Regions from separate parts of the Rhizobium arsenicireducens genome, predicted to be linked through region 2. Evidence: predicted binding sites of a transcription regulator. Region 2 holds the regulator's gene; each other region holds the start of a gene.
The links. Region 2 encodes LexA, which represses DNA repair genes until DNA is damaged. Its sites were predicted from a motif close to TGTTCNNNNTGTGTTCNG; they were not measured.
Positions count from the first base shown of each region.

Region 1: a site for LexA is predicted at 4,937-4,954, ahead of radA (DNA repair protein RadA). Genes of this name have one in related genera too.
Region 3: a site for LexA is predicted at 1,721-1,738, ahead of ACWPVA_RS18050 (ImuA family protein). Genes of this name have one in related genera too.

Region 1 is NZ_CAXHYK020000001.1:2,017,729-2,024,903, forward strand. Features, by position in the region: gene ACWPVA_RS09980 (DUF2232 domain-containing protein) at 152-1,123, shown strand; gene rplI (50S ribosomal protein L9) at 1,148-1,726, shown strand; gene ACWPVA_RS09990 (replicative DNA helicase) at 2,054-3,550, shown strand; gene alr (alanine racemase) at 3,719-4,882, shown strand; gene radA (DNA repair protein RadA) at 4,985-6,388, shown strand; gene ACWPVA_RS10005 (CvpA family protein) at 6,476-7,087, shown strand.
Region 2 is NZ_CAXHYK020000001.1:1,252,360-1,259,534, forward strand. Features, by position in the region: gene ACWPVA_RS05895 (cation-translocating P-type ATPase) at 1-570, shown strand, start outside; gene gltA (citrate synthase) at 653-1,942, opposite strand; gene ACWPVA_RS05905 (ComEC/Rec2 family competence protein) at 2,230-4,794, shown strand; gene lexA (transcriptional repressor LexA) at 4,775-5,482, opposite strand; gene ACWPVA_RS05915 (VOC family protein) at 5,733-6,623, shown strand; gene kdsA (3-deoxy-8-phosphooctulonate synthase) at 6,623-7,175, shown strand, end outside.
Region 3 is NZ_CAXHYK020000001.1:3,639,388-3,646,562, forward strand. Features, by position in the region: gene ACWPVA_RS18030 (HpcH/HpaI aldolase/citrate lyase family protein) at 1-350, shown strand, start outside; gene ACWPVA_RS18035 (DUF1737 domain-containing protein) at 347-553, shown strand; gene ACWPVA_RS18040 (GlcG/HbpS family heme-binding protein) at 711-1,136, shown strand; gene ACWPVA_RS18045 (metallopeptidase family protein) at 1,133-1,600, opposite strand; gene ACWPVA_RS18050 (ImuA family protein) at 1,758-2,678, shown strand; gene ACWPVA_RS18055 (Y-family DNA polymerase) at 2,719-4,125, shown strand; gene ACWPVA_RS18060 (error-prone DNA polymerase) at 4,122-7,175, shown strand, end outside.

The sequences.
Region 1 (7,175 bases), 770 kb from region 2:
TTCCGCGTTGGGCGCGGATCGGAACCATGCCGACGGCCGCCAGCTTCAAGCGAAGCTTCAGCGACTTCAGGTGAAATCCCATGTTGGGGACGGACTTCAGGATCTGATTCCGGCTTCTCCCCTAACTGCTTGAACCAGCAGGACAGCGAGCGTGAAACAAGTGAACAGACAATTGCTGCTGATCGGCGTGATCGCCGGTATTACCGCTACCCTGCTGGTGCTGGGCGCGAATGCGCAGCCGTCGTTTTCCTCGATACTCTATGCCGCTTCGGCTCTGCCCGTCCTGATCGTCGGCCTTGGCTGGGGAAATGTGGCGTCAATCACCGCCATCGGAACAGCAGCTGTCCTCGGCGCGCTCGCTATCTCGCCGCTCTTTGCGCTTGCCATGGCCATCTTTACCCTGCTTCCGGCCGGCTGGCTCAGCCATCTCGCCAATCTCGCCCGGCCCGCTTCCGAGATCGGTGGCCCCGACGACCTGGTGGCCTGGTACCCGCTGTCCGACATCCTGCTGCATCTGTGCGGGCTGGTGACGCTCGCGGTGATCTTTCTCGGCGTCATGATCGGCTACGGCCCGGACCTGACCGGCCAGATGGTCGATATGCTGATCGCCTCGGTCAACGAGCGCGATCCGACGCTTGCGGCCGACCCTGCCTCGATCGAGCAAGTCAAGCGCACGATGGTACTGCTGCTGCCGATCGTTCAGGGCGGTATCTGGGTGCTGATGCTATTTGCCGCCTATTACATCGCCATGCGCGTCGTGAACTCTTCCGGCCGGGCGCTGCGCCCGCGCGAGGACTTTCCGTCTTCGCTGCGAATGAACCGCAACGCGGTCTACATTTTCCTCGCCGGGATCGTCGCCTGCTTCCTCGGTGGTGTGCCGGCACTGATCGGAGCGACGATTTGCGGCACCTTCGGCGCGGGCTTCCTGCTGGCAGGCTTCGGCGTGCTGCACCTGCGCACGCGCGGCAAGGACTGGCGCCTTCCGGCGCTCGTTCTCGCCTATATCTCCGCTCCGATGATCCTGCCGGCCTTCATCATTCTCGTCCTCGGACTTGCCGATACAAGGCGGACCGTGGCCCTGACCCCGGCCCGCAAGGCCAAGACTGACCAGTCCGAGTCGTAAATTCAAACTGAAAGGAACAGAAAAATGGACGTGATTCTTCTCGAACGCATCGCCAAGCTCGGCCAGATGGGCGAAACCGTAAAGGTTCGTGACGGCTTTGCCCGTAACTACCTCCTGCCGCTGGGCAAGGCCCTGCGCGCCAATGCCGCGAACAAGGCACGCTTCGATGCCGAGCGCGCAACGCTCGAAGCCCGCAACCTCGAGCGCAAGTCCGAGGCCCAGACGGTCGCCGAAGTTCTCGACGGCAAGCGCTTCATCGTCGTTCGCTCTGCCGGCGAAACCGGCCAGCTCTACGGTTCGGTTGCCGCCCGTGACGTCGTTGAAATCCTCGCCGCCGAAGGCTTCAACCTTGGTCGCAGCCAGGTCGAACTGAACACCCCAATCAAGGCCATCGGCCTGCACAAAGTGGTCATCCATCTGCACGCCGAGGTCGAAATCGCGGTCGAACTCAATGTTGCCCGCTCGGCCGACGAAGCCGAACGCCAGGAAAAGGGCGAAAGCCTCACCTCGGCCGACGCCATCTACGGCGTGGATGAAGACGCGCTTCGCCCGGAAGACTTCTTCGATCCGGACGCTGACCGCGACGAAGGCGACGACGAATAAGACCAGCGCCTGCTGGACACGACGCCCGGGTCTCGCGACCCGGGCGTTTTTGTTTTTCCTGCCGATTGCGCGGCGAGTGATGGCGTTTGAAGTTTTGCCGTTCACGGCAGGGCTTTGCGATATGATCAGACGCGGATTGGCGATTCGTTTGGCGAGAATTTCGCGCAAGCACTTTCCTCACGATGGGTGCTGATTCTATTCGATGCCCTGTGGATAGAAGGGGACAAGTCCCGTGCGCTCGATTGAAGTTGACTCGCACCAACCCAGCCGCCAAATCCATAGGCCAACACGATAGACATTCCCGAGAAGAAAAGACGGTAGCCCGCGATGAACGATGCTGCGCGCAAGATAGCCCCGATCCAGCCGGCCGAAGCCCACTACCGGGAAGCGCCGAACAATATTGAGGCCGAACAGGCCCTTCTGGGTGCGATTCTCGTCAACAATGACGCCTATTACCGCGTCTCCGACTTCCTCAAGCCGGATCACCTGTACGAGGCCCTGCACCGCAAGATCTTCGAGGTCGCCTCCGAGATCATCCGCATGGGCAAGACCGCCAACCCGGTCACCATCAAGACCTTCCTGCCAGCCGAGCAGAAGGTCGGCGACCTGACGGTTGCGCAATACCTCGCCCGCCTCGCTTCGGAAGCGGTCACCATCATCAACGCCGAGGACTATGGCCGGGCGATCTACGACCTCGCGCTCCGGCGTTCCCTCATTCAGATCGGCGAAGACGTCGTCAACATCGCCTACGACGCGCCGCTCGACATGCCGCCGCAGGCACAGATCGAAGACACCGAACGCCGCCTCTTCGCTCTTGCCGAGAATGGCCGTTATGACGGCGGCTTCCAGTCATTCAACGATGCGGTTGCACAGGCGATCGACATGGCCGGCGCCGCCTTCGAACGTGACGGGCACCTGTCCGGCATTTCCACCGGCATCATGTCGCTCGACAGCAAGATGGGCGGCCTGCAGCGCTCCGACTTGATCGTGCTGGCCGGACGTCCGGGCATGGGCAAGACCTCGCTCGCGACCAACATAGCCTACAATATCGCCGCCGCTTATGAGCCCGAGATCAATCCGGACGGCTCCTTCAAGGCCAAGAACGGCGGCGTCGTCGGCTTCTATTCGCTGGAAATGTCGTCCGAACAGCTCGCCACCCGTATCATCTCCGAGCAGACGGAGGTCTCGTCCTCGAAGATCCGCCGCGGTGACATCACCGAAGCCGATTTCGAAAAGCTCGTCGCCTGCAGCCAGATGATGCAGAAAGTGCCGCTGTTCATCGACCAGACCGGTGGTATCTCGATCGCCCAGCTGTCGGCCCGCGCCCGTCGCCTCAAGCGCCAGCGCGGCCTCGACTGCCTGGTGGTCGACTATATCCAGTTGATGACCGGTGCCGGCAAGGCGGGCGAGAACCGCGTGCAGGAAATCACCCAGATCACCACGGGCCTGAAGGCGCTCGGCAAGGAACTCAACGTTCCCATCATCGCGCTGTCTCAGCTGTCGCGTGGCGTGGAAAGCCGCGAAGACAAGCGGCCACAGCTGTCCGACCTTCGTGAGTCGGGCTCGATCGAGCAGGATGCCGACGTCGTGCTGTTCGTTTTCCGTGAGGAATACTATGTAAAGAACAGCGAGCCGCGCGACATGGCCGACCCCAAATATCCGGAATGGGAAGCACTGATGGACAAGGTCAAGGGCACGGCCGACGTCATCATCGCCAAGCAGCGCCACGGACCGACCGGCACCGTCAAGCTCGCCTTCCAGGCGGAATTCACGCGCTTCGCCGACCTCGCCGACCCGAGCTTCACCGCCTATGAGGAGCCGTGAGCCAGCACAGTCAAAAATCTCGGCCACGGAGTTTCTGACGGTCAAGCCGTGCGGAGCTGCGCGGCAAACAATTGTGCATTGCGAGATTTAGTCGGCCACATACGTTCCCGGGCACGCGAAAAATGCTAGGGTCGCGGACAATTCTCTCAGCCCAGTGGTACCCAGACGATGACCGCCGCCCTCGACCTGACCGACGCCTCCGATGAGTTTCTCGCCGCCCCTCTCCGACTAACCATCGATCTTTCCGCCCTCGCGGACAATTGGCGGGACATGGCCAGGCGATCCGGCAAGGCGCGCACCGCGGCCGTGGTCAAAGCGGACGCCTACGGCCTTGGCATCGAAGATATCGGCCAGACGCTTTATCATGCGGGCGCGCGTGACTTTTTCGTTGCGATCCCTTCCGAGGGCGCGACGCTCAGGCCCTACGCACCCGAAGCGCGGATTTTTGTGCTGTCCGGCATATGGCCAGGCATGGAGGAGACCTTCTTCGAGTACGATCTCGTTCCGGTCCTTGCCTCGCAGGAACAGCTCGTCTTCTGGATGTCGGTCGTTGCAGAGCATGGCGACCACCCTTGCGCACTGCATGTCGATACCGGCTTCAACCGCCTCGGCCTGCCGCTCGAGGATGCCCTGGCACTGGCCGACGACGTGTCGCGGCCAGCGAGCTTCTCCCCGGTTCTGGTGCTCAGCCATCTCGCCTGCGGCGACGATCCGTTATCCCCGATGAACCGCCAGCAACTGGAATCATTCCTGAAGGTTAGCGCCGCCTTCGAAGGGATCGATTCAAGCCTTTCAGCTTCTGCTGGAACCTTCCTCGGGCCGGAATACCACTTCGACCTGACCCGTCCCGGCATCGCGCTCTATGGCGGCGAGGCAGTCAACGGCGTGAAGAACCCGATGCGCGCGGTTGCAACCGCCGAAGCCCGCATCCTGCAGATCCGCGAAGCCAAGGCCGGAGAAGCGGTGAGCTATGGCGCAACCTGCACGCTTGGCCGCGACAGCCGGCTGGCCGTGGTCTCCGCCGGCTATGCCGACGGCTATTTACGTTCGCTCTCGGGCAGCGGTGTGCCGCTTCGCGAGACGGGAATTGCCGGCGCCTGTGGTTTTGTCGCCGGCCACAAAGTGCCGGTCGCCGGCCGCGTCACCATGGACCTGACGATCTTCGACGTGACCGACGTGCCACCAAACGCCATTTCCGCCGGCGACTATATCGAACTGTTCGGCGCCAACATGCCGATCGACGAGGTGGCCCGCGCCGCCGGCACGATCGGTTACGAACTGCTGACGGGGCTCGGCCTACGCTACGAGCGGCGCTACATCGAAGCGCTCTAGGATACACGCGGCCGGCTTGCGCATTCCCGCGATTTCTCCTAACTGAGAGATCGATATTCACTTTTTGTTCCGCGTGCGGCGCGGACACAGGAATTCTCCCGGATGGCGAAAGCGAAGACCCAATTCATCTGCCAGAACTGCGGCACGGTGCATAACCGCTGGGCCGGCAAGTGCGACGGCTGCGGCGAGTGGAACACCATCGTCGAGGAAGACCCGATGGGCGGCATCGGCTCCGGTCCTGGAAAGACGCCGAAGAAGGGCCGCCCGGTCACCCTCACCTCGCTGTCCGGCGAAATCGAGGAAGCACCGCGCATCCCGACCGGCATGGGCGAACTCGACCGTGCGACTGGTGGCGGTTTCGTGCGCGGCTCGGCCGTGCTGATCGGCGGCGATCCGGGCATCGGCAAGTCGACGCTTCTCATGCAGGCGGCCGCCGCCCTGTCGCGCAAGGGCCATCGCGTCATCTACGTCTCGGGCGAAGAGGCGGTCGCACAGGTTCGGCTCCGCGCCCAGCGTCTCCACGCCGCCGACACTGATGTTCTTCTCGCCGCCGAGACCAATGTCGAGGACATCCTCGCCACCATTTCCGAAGGCAAGCGCCCGGATCTCGTCATCATCGATTCGATTCAGACGCTGTGGAGCGACGCGGCGGATTCGGCACCGGGCACAGTCACGCAGGTCCGGACCGGCGTGCAAGCTATGATCCGCTTTGCCAAGCAGACCGGCGCCACCATGGTGCTGGTCGGCCATGTCACCAAGGACGGCCAGATCGCCGGTCCGCGCGTGGTCGAACACATGGTCGATGCGGTGCTCTACTTCGAGGGCGATCGCGGCCATCACTACCGCATCCTGCGCACGGTGAAGAACCGCTTCGGCCCGACCGACGAGATCGGTGTTTTCGAAATGTCTGACAAGGGCCTGCGTGAAGTCGCCAACCCGTCGGAACTCTTCCTCGGCGAACGCAATGCAAAGTCGCCCGGCGCCGCGGTCTTCGCCGGCATGGAAGGGACCCGCCCGGTGCTCGTTGAAGTACAGGCGCTCGTCGCGGCGACAACGCTTGGCACGCCGCGCCGTGCCGTCGTCGGCTGGGATTCGTCGCGCCTTGCGATGATCCTCGCCGTGCTCGAGGCCCATTGTGGCGTTCGCCTCGGACAACACGACGTCTACTTGAATGTTGCGGGCGGATATCGCATCTCTGAGCCCGCTGCGGACATGGCGATCGCCTCTGCCCTTGTTTCGTCACTGGCCGGTCTTGCCCTTCCCGCCGATTGCGTCTATTTCGGCGAAGTCAGCCTGTCAGGCGCGGTCCGTCCGGTTGCGCATACGGCCCAGCGGTTGAAGGAGGCGGAAAAGCTCGGCTTCTCGTCCGCTGTCCTGCCTGCCGCTTCGTCGGAACTTCCGAAAGGGGCGACCGGGAAGTGGAGCGAAGTCGAGAGCCTGCCCGATCTCGTGGCGCGGATCGCCGGCTCACGGTTGAAGGCGCGCTCGGAAGAGGCTGGCGACTGATCCAATCCGGCCCGGCCGGCTTAAGGCGACAGTGGTCGCGATGGCAAAAAAGCAGGCGGTGGCCGGCAAGTCTTGGAGTTGGTATTTATGCCCATTACGATTTTTGACGGTATTGTCATCGGCGTCGTGCTGTTCTCGGCCGTACTCGCCATGGTGCGCGGATTTTCGCGCGAAGTCCTTTCGATCGCCAGCTGGGCCGGCGCGATTGCCGCCGCCTATTATCTTTATCCGGTGCTGCTTCCTTACGTGCAGAACTACACGAGTGATGACCGCATCGCGATCGCCGGATCGGCCGGCATCATCTTTCTGGTGGCACTGATCGTCATCTCGTTCATCACCAGCCGCATCGCCGACTTCATCATCGATAGCCGCATCGGCGCGCTTGACCGCACGCTCGGTTTTCTGTTCGGCGCGGCGCGCGGCATCCTGTTGCTGGTCGTCGCGGTGGCTTTCTGGAACTGGCTGGTCGACGTCAAGCATCGCCCTGACTGGGTCAACAATGCCAAGTCGAAGCCCTTCCTCGACGCGCTCGTGCTGAAGCTCGAGGCCGTTCTGCCGGAAGACATCGAGCCGCAAATCCGCGCACGCATCCTCGGCAAGGAAGAGCCGGCGACGAATGCGCCGGCTGCCGAAGCTCCGACCGATCAGGCGCCGGACAACTTGGTACCAACGGAAGACGCACCGGCCGCCAACAACTGACCGGGCTGCGGCCTTCGGCCGCGCCAAAGACAATCACTTGCGGACGCCGCCGGATCAGGACAGACCGGCGGCTTCCGTGTTAAAGCCG
Region 2 (7,175 bases):
CTCGCCATGATCCTCGGTACGCCCATGCCGCTGACGGCCGTGCAACTGCTCTGGCTGAATATTGTGACCAACGGCGTACAGGACGTCGCCCTGGTGACCGAACCGGCCGAAGGCGACGAGCTCGAGCGGCCGGTGCGCAAGCCAGAAGAATCGCTGTTCGACCCGTTGATGGTCCGCCGCATCGTGGTTGCGACGCTGGTTATGGGCGGCGGTGGATTCGCGATGTTCTACTGGCTGCTCTCGACCGGCGTCAGCGAATTTACCGCGCGCAATCTTCTGCTCGTGCTCTTCGTGCTGTTCGAGAACTTCCAGTGCATCAACAGCCGCTCCGAGCGGCGGTCGGTCTTTCGCCAGTCGCTCGCCTCCAATCCCTTCCTGCTGGTTGGTATCGTCGCCACGCAGACCTTGCATATAGCGGCCATGTATGTGCCCGGGCTGAACGATCTTCTCGGAATTGCGCCGATCACGCTCAAGGAATGGCTGATCCTTTTGGGGCTGGCGTCCTGCCTACTGCTGGTTAGCGAAGTGGAGAAACTCATCTACCGCCGGCAACTTATGGCAAGACCTTGAAGGCGGACACTGGGGCCGACAATTAAAAAAGGCCGGCGGAAGCGTTCCGCCGGCCTTTTCTGTCTTGTGGGCTTTGCAGTGCTTAGCGTTGCGAGACCGGAAGGTAGTCGCGCTGCGGCGCGCCGGTGTAGAGCTGGCGCGGGCGGCCGATGCGCTGCTGCGGATCCTCGATCATCTCGTTCCACTGGGCGATCCAGCCGACGGTGCGGGCGAGCGCGAAGAGGACGGTGAACATGGTCGTGGGGAAGCCGAGCGCACGAAGCGTGATGCCCGAATAGAAGTCGACGTTCGGGTAGAGCTTCTTTTCCTTGAAGTAGGGATCGTTGAGCGCAATCTTCTCGAGTTCGAGTGCCACCTGCATCAGCGGATCGTCCGATTGGCCCGTCGCTTCCAGCACTTCGTACATGGTCTTCTGCATGATCTTGGCACGCGGATCGTAGTTCTTGTAGACGCGGTGGCCAAAGCCCATCAGGCGGAACGGATCGTTCTTGTCCTTGGCGCGGGCAATGTATTCCGGAATGCGATCGACGGTGCCGATTTCCTGCAGCATGTTCAGGGCTGCTTCGTTGGCGCCGCCGTGGGCTGGGCCCCAGAGGCAGGCAATGCCGGCCGCGATGCAGGCGAACGGGTTGGCGCCCGAGGAGCCGGCAAGACGCACGGTCGAGGTCGAGGCGTTCTGTTCATGGTCGGCATGCAGGATGAAGATGCGGTCCATGGCGCGGGCGAGCACCGCATTGACCTTGTATTCCTCGCAAGGCACGGCGAAGCACATGTGCAGGAAGTTGGCGGCGTAGTCGAGATTGTTCTTCGGGTAAACGAAGGGCTGTCCGATATGGTACTTGAAGGCCATGGCGGCGATCGTGGGCATCTTGGCGATCATGCGCAGCGATGCGACCATGCGCTGGTGCGGATCGGTGATGTCGGTCGAGTCGTGGTAGAAGGCCGAAAGCGCGCCGACCGTGCCGACCATGACGGCCATCGGATGGGCGTCGCGGCGGAAGCCGGTGAAGAACTTGCTCATCTGCTCATGCACCATGGTGTGGTGCGTGACGCGATAGTCGAAGTCCTTCTTCTGCGCAGCGGTCGGCAGTTCGCCGTAGAGCAACAGATAGCAGACCTCGAGGAAATCGCCCTTGTCGGCGAGCTGCTCGATCGGGTAGCCGCGGTGCAGCAGAATGCCTTCGTCGCCATCGATATAGGTAATCTTGGATTCGCAGGACGCCGTAGACGTGAAGCCCGGGTCATAGGTGAAGGCGCCGGTGTGTTTGTAAAGCGCGCCGATATCGACGACTTCCGGACCGATCGTGCCGGCCCGCACGGTCAGATCGACCGTCTTTTCCCCGAGTTTCAAAGTAGCGCTCTTGTCCGTCATGCTAATCCTCCGGAATTGGCGAGAAGGCGTCCGAAAAGGCGCCCTTGGGTGAAACGTAGCCTGTAGCTATATGATACGAACGTTAATGCCAAGCTAGCCAAAGGGCAAATTGTGCATCGCAAAAGCCGTTATGATGTAAAATCAATTAACCTAAATCGATTTAGGGGTTCTGACGGGAAAAGGCTTTCCTGCACACGCATCGCTTGCTAACCTTCGCCTCAAGGCGCCGCCTCGGATTTATTCAGATTCCGCGACGAGGGGGGCGATCCGGGGGGCGGAAAGTGGCGGTGGTCACCGATCGAGGTGCCGGATTGACTGAGGCTGGCGGCGCAGCGCCTCCGGCGATGGCTGATATTGCTCCGGTGAGAGCCGGTATGCACCGCCGTAACGGTACAGCAACAGTCTCATCCCGCCTGCGCGCGGCGATTGCCCATGGCGGCGAACGGTTTGGCGTGGCGCTGGTTCGGGAACGCGATCACGGCCACTTCTTCTACTTCCTACCGGTCTTCCTGGGTGCTGGCGCGGTCATCTGGTTCTGCCTCGGGCATCCACCATCCACGACCGCCCTGGCCCTTCTGTCCACTGTCTTCGGCGGAGGCTGCCTGCTTTCCGCAAGCCGATACCGTTTCGCCGCTCGCCTGCTCGGTGCCGGAGCGCTCCTGCTGGTGGGCATGATGCTGGCCGATCTGGAGGCAAGGCGGGCGGCGACGACGATACTGGATGCCGGCGTAACGACGGTGGTGACGGGCGTGGTCGAGCGGCGGCAGGCCGGCCCGAGGGGTGAATGGCGCTATGTCTTGCGCCTGATATCGACCGCGGAACCACGGCTGAAACGGCCACCCGAGCGGGTAGCGCTTCTGGCGCGGGGCAGCCAGGCTCCGGTATCGCTCGGCCAGACGCTTGTCGGCCGGGCGCGCCTTTCGCCACCGTCGGGACCGGCGTTACCGAGGCTCAACGATTTCGCCTTCGCGAGCTATTTCGACGGCATCGGCGCAGTCGGCTTTTTCCTCGGCGCGCCGCGTGAGTCGAGGGGACAAGCGGACACGAGCGGAGAGACCCTGTGGGAGGCGAGCGACCGATTTCTGTTTGCCATGCGTGACCGGATTGCGACACGTATCCGCGCGGTCATCGGGGGCGATCCCGGCGCATTTGCCGCCGCGATCATCACCGGCGATCGGCGCGCGATGACGAAGGAGTCCACCGAGGCGTTGCGTCTTTCGGGGCTCGCACACATCGTGGCCATCTCCGGCCTCCACATGGCGCTCGCCTCGGGAATATTCTTCATCGGCCTGCGGATGGCGCTCAGCCTTTTTCCTGGCCTGGCCCAAGTCTTTCCGATCAAGAAAATCGCCGCGTCCGGGGCGCTCGTCGCGGCTTTCGCCTATCTTCTCATATCGGGCTTTCAGGTGTCCGCGGTGCGCGCCTTCCTGATGACGGCGATCATGCTGATCGCGGTGCTGTTCGACCGTCCGGCGATCAGCCTGCGCAATCTGTCCGTCGCCGCGATCATCATCATCGCGGTGACGCCGTCTGCCGTGATGGGGCCGGGCTTCCAGATGTCCTTTGCCGCGACCGCGGCTCTGATCGCCGGCTATGCTGCATGGCGCGGCCGCAAGCGCCGGAGCGGGATCAGGCTGGCATTTCCCGGGGTAAGATCGTTCAGTGAAGGCGGCAAGTTCATCGCCGGCACGTTTCTCACCTCATTGATCGGTGGTCTCTCGACCGCCATCTTCGCCATCGCCCATTTCCACCGTCTGGCGCCGCATGGTCTGGAAGCAAACCTCGCGGCAATGCCGCTCGTCTCGATCCTCGTCATGCCCGCCGGTCTCCTGGCTATGCTGTTGATGCCCTTTGGTCTCGATGCGCCCTTCCTTGCCATCATGGGATGGGGGTTGAGATCGGTCCTCGCGATTGCGCATGCGGTGGCCGGCTGGGGCGAGCCGATCGGCTTTGCGCGGATGCCCGCGTGGTTTCTGCCGCTTGCGTCGATCGGCCTTCTTCTGATGACGTTGTTACGGACGCGACTGCGGCATGCCGGCACTGTCTTGCTCGCGGCGGTGATCGCGTTCCTTGCGCGGGGTCCTGCGCCGCCGGCCGCCGATATCCTGATTGCGGAAGACGGTCAGCTTGTCGGCCTGCGCGTGTCGGAGGACAGCATCGCGACCAATCGAGCCCGCCCGCCTCGGTTCATCTTCGATCAGTGGAAGGCAGCGCTCGGAATCGACGAGCATGTGAGACCCGAGGAACGAAGTGTTTCATCGACCGGGCCGCCTCCCGGCTCACCAGACCTCGGCGCAAAAACGGCCGCGAACGGGCCGGTGCCCGGCGCTCCACCGAACAGACGGCAGCCGGTGCAGCGGCGTCAGTGGTCGGAGGCGGAAATCCGGGCGGCGCGCGATCGGATGCAAGAGGCCGTGACCGAGGGCGGGGAAGACCGTTTTATTTGCGAAGGGAAGCTCTGGTGCGTGGCGCGGCTTGATAGCGGTTGGACAATCGCCACCGTGGAAGAGGCCGCTTTTGTCGGCGGCGCCTGCGATGTGGCCGATATCGTGGTATCGGCGCGGCGCGTCGCCTTTTCGTCCTGCCGCTCGGGCGCCCGGCTCCTTACTGCTGAAACAATGCGTCGCAGCGGGGCCGTCGAAATCCATCTGGGACGACGCGAAGCCGGCGAAATGACGCTCACCACATCTTTCGAAGGCCTGACCCGTCCCTGGTCGATCCACCGACGCTACGACTGGCGTAGCGCCAGCTTCGTCCCGGATTCAGAGAGGGAGGGTGTCAACCCGGCCATGCCGGAAGCACAGCCGAGCAGCATGGCAGAGTTAAGTGCGCTCAGTGGTAGCGGCGAATGAGGCCGACCAGCTTGCCCTGGATCTTGACGCGGTCCGGGCCGAAAATGCGGGTCTCGTAAGCCGGGTTCGCCGCTTCGAGTGCGATCGACGCGCCACGGCGGCGGAAACGTTTCAAGGTTGCCTCCTCATCGTCGACCAGGGCGACGATGATATCGCCCGGATTGGCATTGGAGGCGTTGCGGATAATGACCGTGTCGCCATCCAGGATGCCCGCCTCGATCATCGAGTCGCCCTTGACCTCGAGCGCATAATGCTCGCCGGATCCCAGCATTTCGGCGGGAACGGTAATGTCGTGGGTGTTGTTTTGGATCGCCGAGATCGGAACGCCTGCGGCAATACGGCCCATGACGGGGACGCTGACCGAATTCGACGTGTCCTCGACGGGCTTTTGCGCCGCCACGGGCGTCTTGCCCAAGCTGCCTTCGATCACGCTGGGTGAAAAGCCGCGGCGCGGCTGGAGACTCGGCGAATAGGCTTCCGGGAGCTTGATCACCTCGATCGCACGGGCGCGGTTTGGCAGGCGCCGGATGAAGCCGCGCTCCTCAAGGGCGGTGATCAAACGGTGGATGCCCGACTTGGAGGCGAGATCCAGCGCGTCCTTCATTTCGTCGAAGGATGGAGGGACGCCGGATTCCTTCATCCGTTCGTGGATGAAAAGAAGCAGTTCCTGTTGCTTGCGCGTCAGCATGTTGCGGTGCCCCAATTGTGAAACAAATACGGAACATACACTATCTGTTCCAGTTGTGTTCCGCAAGTACCAAAGATCCCTTGAAGTCTGCAGTGCGAATGGTGAATTTTTTGATCACGGCGCTTTGCGTGTACAGGACGCGCTGATCTGGCTCCGGGCGTGGCGAGGCGATAGCGGATCGGCTTGCCATCGAGAGGCAAATGGCGCAAATCATCCCGTCGATGGCGAGTGCCTGACAAGGGGGTATGGGATGTCCGGATTGAACAAAGCGCGAGGCCTCGACCATGTCGTCCTCCCCGTCCACTCGCTGGAGGCGGCGCGCGGTCGGTTGAGCCAGCTCGGCTTCACCGTGGCGGCCGATGCGCGCCATCCGTTCGGCACCGAGAATGCCTGTGTGTTCTTCGCCGACGACACTTATCTCGAGCCGCTCTCCGTCGCCAGCCGTGAGGAATGCGAGGCGGCGGCCAAGGCTGGAAACATGTTCGTGGCGCGCGACCTGGCGTTCCGGTTCCGCAATGGCCCGGAAGGGCTGTCGGCGATCGTCGTCAAGACCGATGATGCCGAGGCCGATCACCGGCGTTTCGCTGCGGCGGGTTTTTCCGGCAGTCCGATTCTGCACTTCGAGCGGGTGTTCAAGATGGCGGACGGATCAGATGTCCTGGGCGGGTTCAAGCTTGCCTTCGCGGCCGACCTGCGGGCGCCCGACTTCTTCCTGTTTGCCTGCGAGCGGGTCAATCCCTTGCCGGCGGACCGCGGCGCGTTGGCGCGGCACGAGAACGGCGCGCTTGGTCTATCGACCGTCGTGCTCGGCGAGGACAATCCGAGCGACTTCCAGTATCTGCTGGAAGAGGTATTCGAGCAGCGCGAAGTCGAGGCCCATTCCTTCGGGCTGTCGCTGCAATCGGCCAATGCCAAGGTCGAGGCGCTGACGCCGGCCGGGCTTGCCGGCTATTTCGGGCTCGAGACAAAGGATTGCGGACGGGGGCTCAAAGGCCGGTTGCTAATCGTCAAGGTTGCCGATATCGGCGTGACAGAGCGGCTGCTCGCTGCTAAGGGCATCGCATTCAGCCGCCACGGCGCGCGTCTGATCGTTCCGCATGAGGCGGGGCAGGGCGTGCCCTTCGTTTTCGAGGAAGTTTGATGAGCAATCCGACCCATTCCGAAGTCGTCGTCGGCGAAGGTACCGCCAAGGTCGTCTTCTCCAATTCCAAGCGATTCTCGCTGATTGCCGGCCCCTGCCAGATGGAAAGCCGCGATCACGCCTTCATGATCGCCGGCCAGCTTTCGGAGATCTGCGGCGAGCTCGGGCTCGGCCTCGTCTACAAGTCGTCCTTCGACAAGGCGAACCGCACTTCTCTTTCTGCAGAGCGCGGGATCGGCCTGGAAAAGGCGATGGAGGTCTTTGCCGATCTCAAGAAGGAATACGGCTTCCCGGTGCTCACCGACGTGCACACCGAAGAGCACTGCCGGCTGGTTGCGCCGACGGTCGACGTTCTGCAGATCCCGGCGTTTCTCTGCCGCCAGACCGATCTTCTGGTGGCCGCTGCCCAGACCGGCCGTGCGATCAACGTCAAGAAAGGCCAGTTCCTCGCCCCTTGGGACATGAAGAACGTCCTCAACAAGATCAATGCCAGCGGCAATGCCAATGTCATGCTGTGTGAGCGCGGCGCATCCTTCGGCTACAACACGCTGG
Region 3 (7,175 bases), 2.4 Mb from region 2:
TCCTTGCGGCGCGCGCCTATGGGCTCGATGCGATCGACAGCGTGTCGAACGAATTCAAGGCGCTGAGCGCCTTCGAGGCGGAATGCGCGCAGGGCCGTGCCATGGGCTTTGACGGCAAGATGCTGATCCATCCGGCGCAGATCGATGGTGCCAACCAGCATTTCGGCTTTTCTGCGGACGCGCTTTGCGAGGCAAGAACGATCGTCGCTGCCTTTGCCGATCCAGCCGTGGCCGGCCTCAACGTCATCAATCTTGACGGACGCATGGTCGAACGGCTGCATCTCGACCAGGCGGAACGGCTGCTCGCCAAGGTGCGGCTCATCGAAGAAAGAGAAGGCAGAGCATCATGAAAGTCTATCGTTTCCTCACCGGACCGGACGACGCGGCCTTTTGTCATCGCGTCACCGATGCGCTCAACAAGGGCTGGGAACTGCACGGTGCGCCGAGCCTGTCCTTCAATGCCGCGACCAACCAGATGCATTGTGGACAAGCTGTGGTGAAGACCGTGCACGGCAAGGACTACGACCCGAGCATGAAGCTCGGCGAGCAGTAAGCCCCAAGGGTCCAGCGCTGACCCCGGTTCTCCGGCACAGATGTTTTTCCGCCAGGCAACATTGTCCTTGAGGGGCGATTGCGATCATGGTCCGAGCGCGAGGCGTCCTGTCGAAGTGCGGTGGCGCCGGCCCCCCACGCATTGCAGGAGAATGCCCATGCTTACCATTCGACGTCTCGATATTTCCGATGCCCGCCTTCTGATTGCCGGCGCCAGCGACAAGGCGCGCGAGATCGGGGTGCCGATGTGCATCGCGGTTACCGACGAGAGCGGCCAACTGATCGCCTTCGAACGGATGGACGGCGGCAAGGTGACCAGCACGACGATTGCCATCGACAAGGCGTTTACTGCTGCTGCGGCGAAGAAGGCGACCCACGAATACGGTGCTGCCAGCCAACCGGGCAATCCGACCTTCGGCATTCATTCGGCGATCGGCGGTCGGCTGATGGTGGTCGGTGGCGGTCTGCCGGTTATCATCGACGGCGAGGTGGTCGGCGGCATCGGCATCAGCTCAGGCACGCCGGCGCAGGATCTCAGCTGCGCGGAAGCCGGTATTGCTCACTTTCTCGCGACTCGGGGCTAATCCTTCAATGAAGCGGTGACGCCGTCCGATTCCGCGGCGGCGTCTTCCGCGCTTTCTTCGATCCGCTCCATGTCGTCGTCGGACAGGCCGAAATGATGACCGATCTCGTGGATCAGCACATGGGTGATGATGTCGCCCAGGGTTTCTTCATTCTCGGCCCAGTAGTCGAGGATCGGCCGGCGATAGAGCATGATCCGGTTCGGCATTTCGCCGGTTTCCATGGTGAAACGCTCGGAAATGCCGCGGCCCTCGAACAGGCCGAGCAGGTCGAACGGCGTCTCCAGCGCCATGTCCTCGAAAACTTCGTCAGTCGGAAAATCGGCGATCTCGATGATCAGATTGCCCGTCAGCGCACGGAATTCCTCGGGCAGATGGCCATAGGCCTCGATCGCCAGCGATTCGAATGTGCTGATCGTCGGGGCATGGCGCTCGCGCCAATCTTCGGTCTGGTCGATACGGGCCATCGGTACTCCTTACTTCGTTTTCATATAAGACCTTTGCCCCGGCTTTTCGAGTGGGAATTCTGTCAAGGAATAAATTCACACTGAATCCGGTTGACTCTTTTGGCAAGCTCTGGAATCCATAGGAACATATAGAGAACATTCCAGCAGGAGAGACGTCATGGGCGCGACCGCTCTGGCGCAGGAGAGGCTTATTGCCTTGCGCGAAGCCATAGCGAAAATCGAAGGAGGGCCCCCTCCGGACGGGCTTGCGCCCGACGCGGGCGAAACCGACGACAAGCGGAATCGCGACTATCTTGGGCCAGCAACGGAGGCTTGCCGTCTCGAAAATCTGCTGCCGGAAGGCTTTCCGGCAGGCGCGATGATCGAAGTCCGGGGCGCGCAGCTGAGGAATGCGGGTGCCGTCAGCGGCTTCGGGCTGGGGCTCTGCCTGTCCGGCCAGCCCTACCGGCCGGAAAAGCGGATCCTCTGGATCGGAGACCGTTTCGTCGCGCGCGAGGCCGGTCTGCCCCATGCGGCGGGGCTTGCCGACTACGGATTGCGGCCGGGCGAACTCCTTTACGCCATGCCCCGGCGGCTGGAGGACGCGCTCTGGCTTGCCGATGCGGCGCTCTCGTGCGGCGCCTTCTCGGCGGTGATGCTCGAGGTTGCCGGCAATCCGCGCGGCTTCGGCCTGACCGAAAGCCGGCGTCTCAGCCTGAAGGCGAAAAATGCCGGCGGTTTTCTGCTTCTTGTGCGGCAGGGCGGAGAAGAAGAGGCGAGCAGCGCTTCGCTGCGCCTGCATGTCGAACCCGCGCCGGCGGCGGCGCGGACCCTCACCGACGGATCGATGCTTGGCGGCAGCATCGGCAAACCCGTTTTTCGCCTCGTTCCGGAAAAGAGCCGGATCGGGGTCCCTCACGAACTGATCCTGGAGTGGAATGAAGATGACCGCCTGTTTTACCCCGCAACTCCCGCTCATGCCGGTACAGGGCCCACTCACCGGCCGGCGCATCCTGGCGCTCTGGTTTCCCCGTCTCTCGACCGATCGGCTGGCGCGCCGACGCTGGGGACTGTCGTGGCGTTCGACAGGGCGTCCTGACCATCCGCCGGTCGTCTGCGCCGGCCGGGTTGCCAATGCCATGCGGTTGACCGCGCTCGACGAGGCAGCCGAGGCGATCGGCTTGCAGGTCGGCCAGGGCCTGGCGGAAGCGCGTGCCATTTGTCCGGCGCTTGACGTCGCCGAGGACGACCCGTCGGCCGATCAGCGCTTTCTCGGCGCGATTGCCGACTGGTGTGACCGCTATACGCCGCTGGTGGCGCTCGACGGCTCGGACGGACTGATGCTCGATATCACCGGCTGCGCCCATCTGTTCGGCGGCGAAAAGACGATGATCGAGGATATTCTTCACAGGCTTCTCCAGCTGGGGCTCGATGCGCGCGGCGCCATTTCGTCGGCGCCGGGCCTGTCCTGGGCGACGGCTCGCTTTTCCAGCCGTCAGGTGGTTGCCGACGAAGACATCGCGGATGTTCTCTCTCCCCTTCCGCTGCGCTCGCTCAGGATCGATGCCAGGATGGCGGCGGCGCTGGCGCGGGTCGGGCTCAAGCAGGTGGGCGATCTCCTGGCAGCACCCCGCGGACCGCTGACCCGGCGCTTCGGGCCGGCTCTCCTGCTGCGGCTCGACCAGGCTCTGGGGCGGGAGGGGGAGCCGATCGTGCCCCGCCGGCCGGTCGCGCTGCTGTCGGTCGAGCGGCGTCTGGCCGAGCCGATCCGCGACGAGGAGGTCATCCTGGACTTGACGGGCCGGCTGGCGGCATGCCTGAAATCGGGGCTCGAGGCGCGCGGCGAGGGCGGACGGCTGTTCGAACTCCTGCTCTTTCGGGTGGATGGCCGGGTTTTCCGGATCGAGATCGGTGCTGCGTCTCCGCTCAAGGACGGGGCGCGCATCCAGGCACTGTTTTCCGAGCGGCTCAGCGTTTTGCATGATGATCTCGATGCCGGCTTCGGTTTCGAGACCCTGAGGCTCAACGTGCTGCGGACCGAGGCGCTGGCCGAGACGCAGGGCACGTTCGGCGCCCGGATAAAGGAGGGGGATGCCGCCCTCGACTTCATCGACCGGGTGACGGCCCGTTTCGGCGATGGATGTCTTGTGCTTCCTGTCAGTCACCAGAGTCATTGGCCGGAGCGGGCTTCCAGCCTGATGCCGCTTGCCAACGGCGTGATGCCGGCGGCTGATGTGAGCCTGCCTGTGCGCAGCGAACGGCCGATCCGTCTTCTTGCCCATCCGGAGCCGGTCGAGGTCACCGCCGAGGTACCGGACGGTCCGCCCGCCAGTTTCCGCTGGCGCCGCGCCCGGCACAGGGTGGCGCGCGCCGAGGGGCCCGAGCGGCTGGCGCCCGAATGGTGGATCGACGGGGAAGAGGCGCTGCCGCGGGACTATTTCCGCATCGAGGTCAGCACCGGCCATCGTTTCTGGCTCTTCCGGCAAGGTCTCTACGAGCGGGGATCTGCCAGGCCGAGCTGGTTCATGCAGGGAATTTTCGCATGAGTGAACCGGCTTTCTTCGAAATCGGCTGCCGCAGCAATTTCTCCTTCCTGGAGGGCGCTTCGCATCCGGAGGAGATGGTGGCGACCGCCGCCCGGATCGGCCTTTCCGGCATAGGGCTTGCCGACCGCAACACGGTGGCGGGGGTGGTGCGCCTGCATGCCGCGGCGAAGATCAAGGGTTATGCCTTCCGCCCGGGCGCGCGGCTCGCCTTTGCCGACGGAACGCCGGAACTTGTCGCCTATCCGATGAACCGGCGCGGCTGGGGCCATCTCTGCCGCCTGCTGAGCGCGGGAAACCTGCGTTCGTTGAAGGGCGTGTGCACGCTTTACGAGGACGATCTCGTCGAATGGGCGGAGGACTTGATGGCGGCGGCAATGGTGCCCGCCTTCGCGACGAATGAAGAGGCCGAAGACTATCGCGCCCGCCTTGAGCGGCTGGTGCCCTATTTCGAAGGTCGGCTCCATCTCGCGCTCGTGCCGCGTTATGACGGCCTCGACCGCCTCGCCTTCAGCCGGATCGAGGAGATGGGACGCCGGCTTTCGCTGCCGCTGATCGTCAGCAATGATCCCTTCTATCACGAGCCGGAACGCAAGCCGCTGGCCGATGTGGTCACCGCCATCCGCGCGCATGTGACAGTGGCCGAGGCCGGTTTCCGGCTTCATGCCCATGCCGAGCGGCACCTGAAGGAGCCGCGGGAAATGGTCCGTCTTTTCCGGGCCTATCCGCACGCGGTCGCGGCGACAGCCGAATTCTTCGGCCGGCTCAATTTCTCCCTCGACGAACTCAGCCATCAATATCCCGACGAGGCGATCGGCGGCGAGACGCCCGACCGGGCCTTGCGCCGGCTGACCTATGCGGGGGCGGCTGGGCGCTTCCCGGGCGGCATTCCGCAAAAGATCGCCAACCTCCTCGAATACGAGCTGAACCTGATCGGCGAGAAGCGCTACGAACCCTATTTCCTCACCGTCCACCGCATCATCGGTTATGCCCGCTCGGAAGGCATTCTCTGCCAGGGGCGCGGTTCGGCCGCCAATTCCGCCGTCTGTTACTGCCTCGGCATCACCGAGGTGAACCCGGAGAAGACGACCCTGCTGTTCGAGCGCTTCATCTCGACCGAACGCGACGAACCGCCGGACATCGACGTCGACTTCGAGCACGAGCGGCGCGAGGAGGTGATCCAGTTCATCTACCGGACCTATGGGCGCGAGCACGCGGCGCTGACGGCGGCGGTCATCAACTACCGGGCCCGTTCGGCGGGGCGCGAGACGGCCAAGGTGTTCGGCCTGTCGGAGGATGTGCAGACGGCGCTTTCCGGGTCGATCTGGGGTTGGTCGACGGCCGATCTGTCAGCGCGCGAGGCCAGGGCCGCCGGCCTCGATCTTGCCGATCCGACGACCCGGCGCGTGCTCGACTATGCCTCGACGCTGATGGGTTTTCCGCGCCATCTCTCGCAGCATGTCGGCGGCTTCGTCATCACCCGCGACCGGCTCGACGAGGTCGTGCCGATCATGAACACGGCGGACGGGCGCTACATGGTCGAGTGGAACAAGGACGATCTCGATACGCTGAAGATCCTCAAGATCGATGTCCTGGCGCTCGGCATGCTCACCTGCCTTGCCAAGGCGATCAAGCTGCTTGAAAGCCATTACGACACGCCCATGACGCTTGCCGCCTTCTTCGAGGATCCGCGCGAAGAGGTCTATGACATGATCTGCCGGGCCGATACGCTCGGCGTCTTTCAGGTCGAAAGCCGGGCGCAGATGAGCATGCTGCCGCGGCTGAAACCGCGGGTGTTCTACGACCTGGTGATCGAGGTGGCGATCGTCCGGCCCGGGCCGATCCAGGGCAATATGGTGCACCCCTACCTGAAGAACCGGAAGGACAGGGAGGCCGGCCGCGAGATCACCTATCCGAAGCCCGAGCTGGAAGCGGTGCTGAAACGCACGCTGGGGGTTCCGTTGTTCCAGGAGCAGGCGATGCAGATCGCCATCACCGCCGCCGGCTTCAAGCCGGCCGAGGCCGATCAGCTGCGCCGGGCCATGGCGACCTTCCGCCGGACGGGGCAGGTGGCCAATTTCCGGCAACGCTTCATCGACGGTATGCTGCAGCGGGACTATACGCTGGAATTCGCCGAGCGTTGTTTCAGCCAGATCGAGGGTTTCGGCGAATACGGCTTTCCGGAAAGCCATGCCGCCTCCTTCGCGCTGCTGGTCTATGCCTCCGCCTGGATGAAGACCTTCTATCCCGACGTCTTCTGCGCCGCTCTGCTCAATTCCCAGCCGATGGGATTCTACGCGCCGGCCCAGCTGGTGCGCGACGCCCGCGAGCACGGGGTCGAGGTGAGGCCGGTCGATGTCAATGCCTCTTCCTGGAACAGCATTCTGGAGGCGGACGGCTTCGACGTCCGGCGGGTCGCACCGCGGCACGCCTCGATGCGCCGCGTCATCCGCAGCACCGAGGCGGTGCGGCTCGGTTTTCGGCAGGTCAAGGGCCTGTCGGAGGCGGACGTGGACCTGCTCGTGGCGCGCCGCGGCAGCGGCTATGCCTCGGTCCGCGACCTGTGGAAACGCACGGGCCTGTCGCGGGCGGCGATCGAACGTCTGGCGGATGCCGATGCCTTCGCCTCGCTGGGCCTCAGCCGCCGCGAGGCGCTTTGGGCTGCCCAGGCGCTTGATCAGCTGGCCGCCGTCGAGCATCTGCCGCTCTTTTCCGGGGCTGCGGATGCCGAGCTGCAGGTCGAGGCAGAAGTCTCGCTGCCGCTGATGCCGGCGGGCGAGCAGGTCATCCATGACTACCGCGTGCTGTCTTTGTCGCTGAAGGCCCATCCGCTCTCCTTCCTGCGCGAGGAGCTTGCCCGGGGCGGTGTGCTCGTTTCATCGGGGCTCGAGGAGACGGCCAATGGACGGCGCGTCGAGGTGGCGGGCCTGGTTTTGGTGCGCCAGCGGCCGGGCTCGGCCAAGGGGGTGATCTTCATGACGATCGAGGACGAGACAGGGGTCGCCAACATCATCGTCTGGCCAAAGACCTTCGAGCAATACCGGACCATCGTC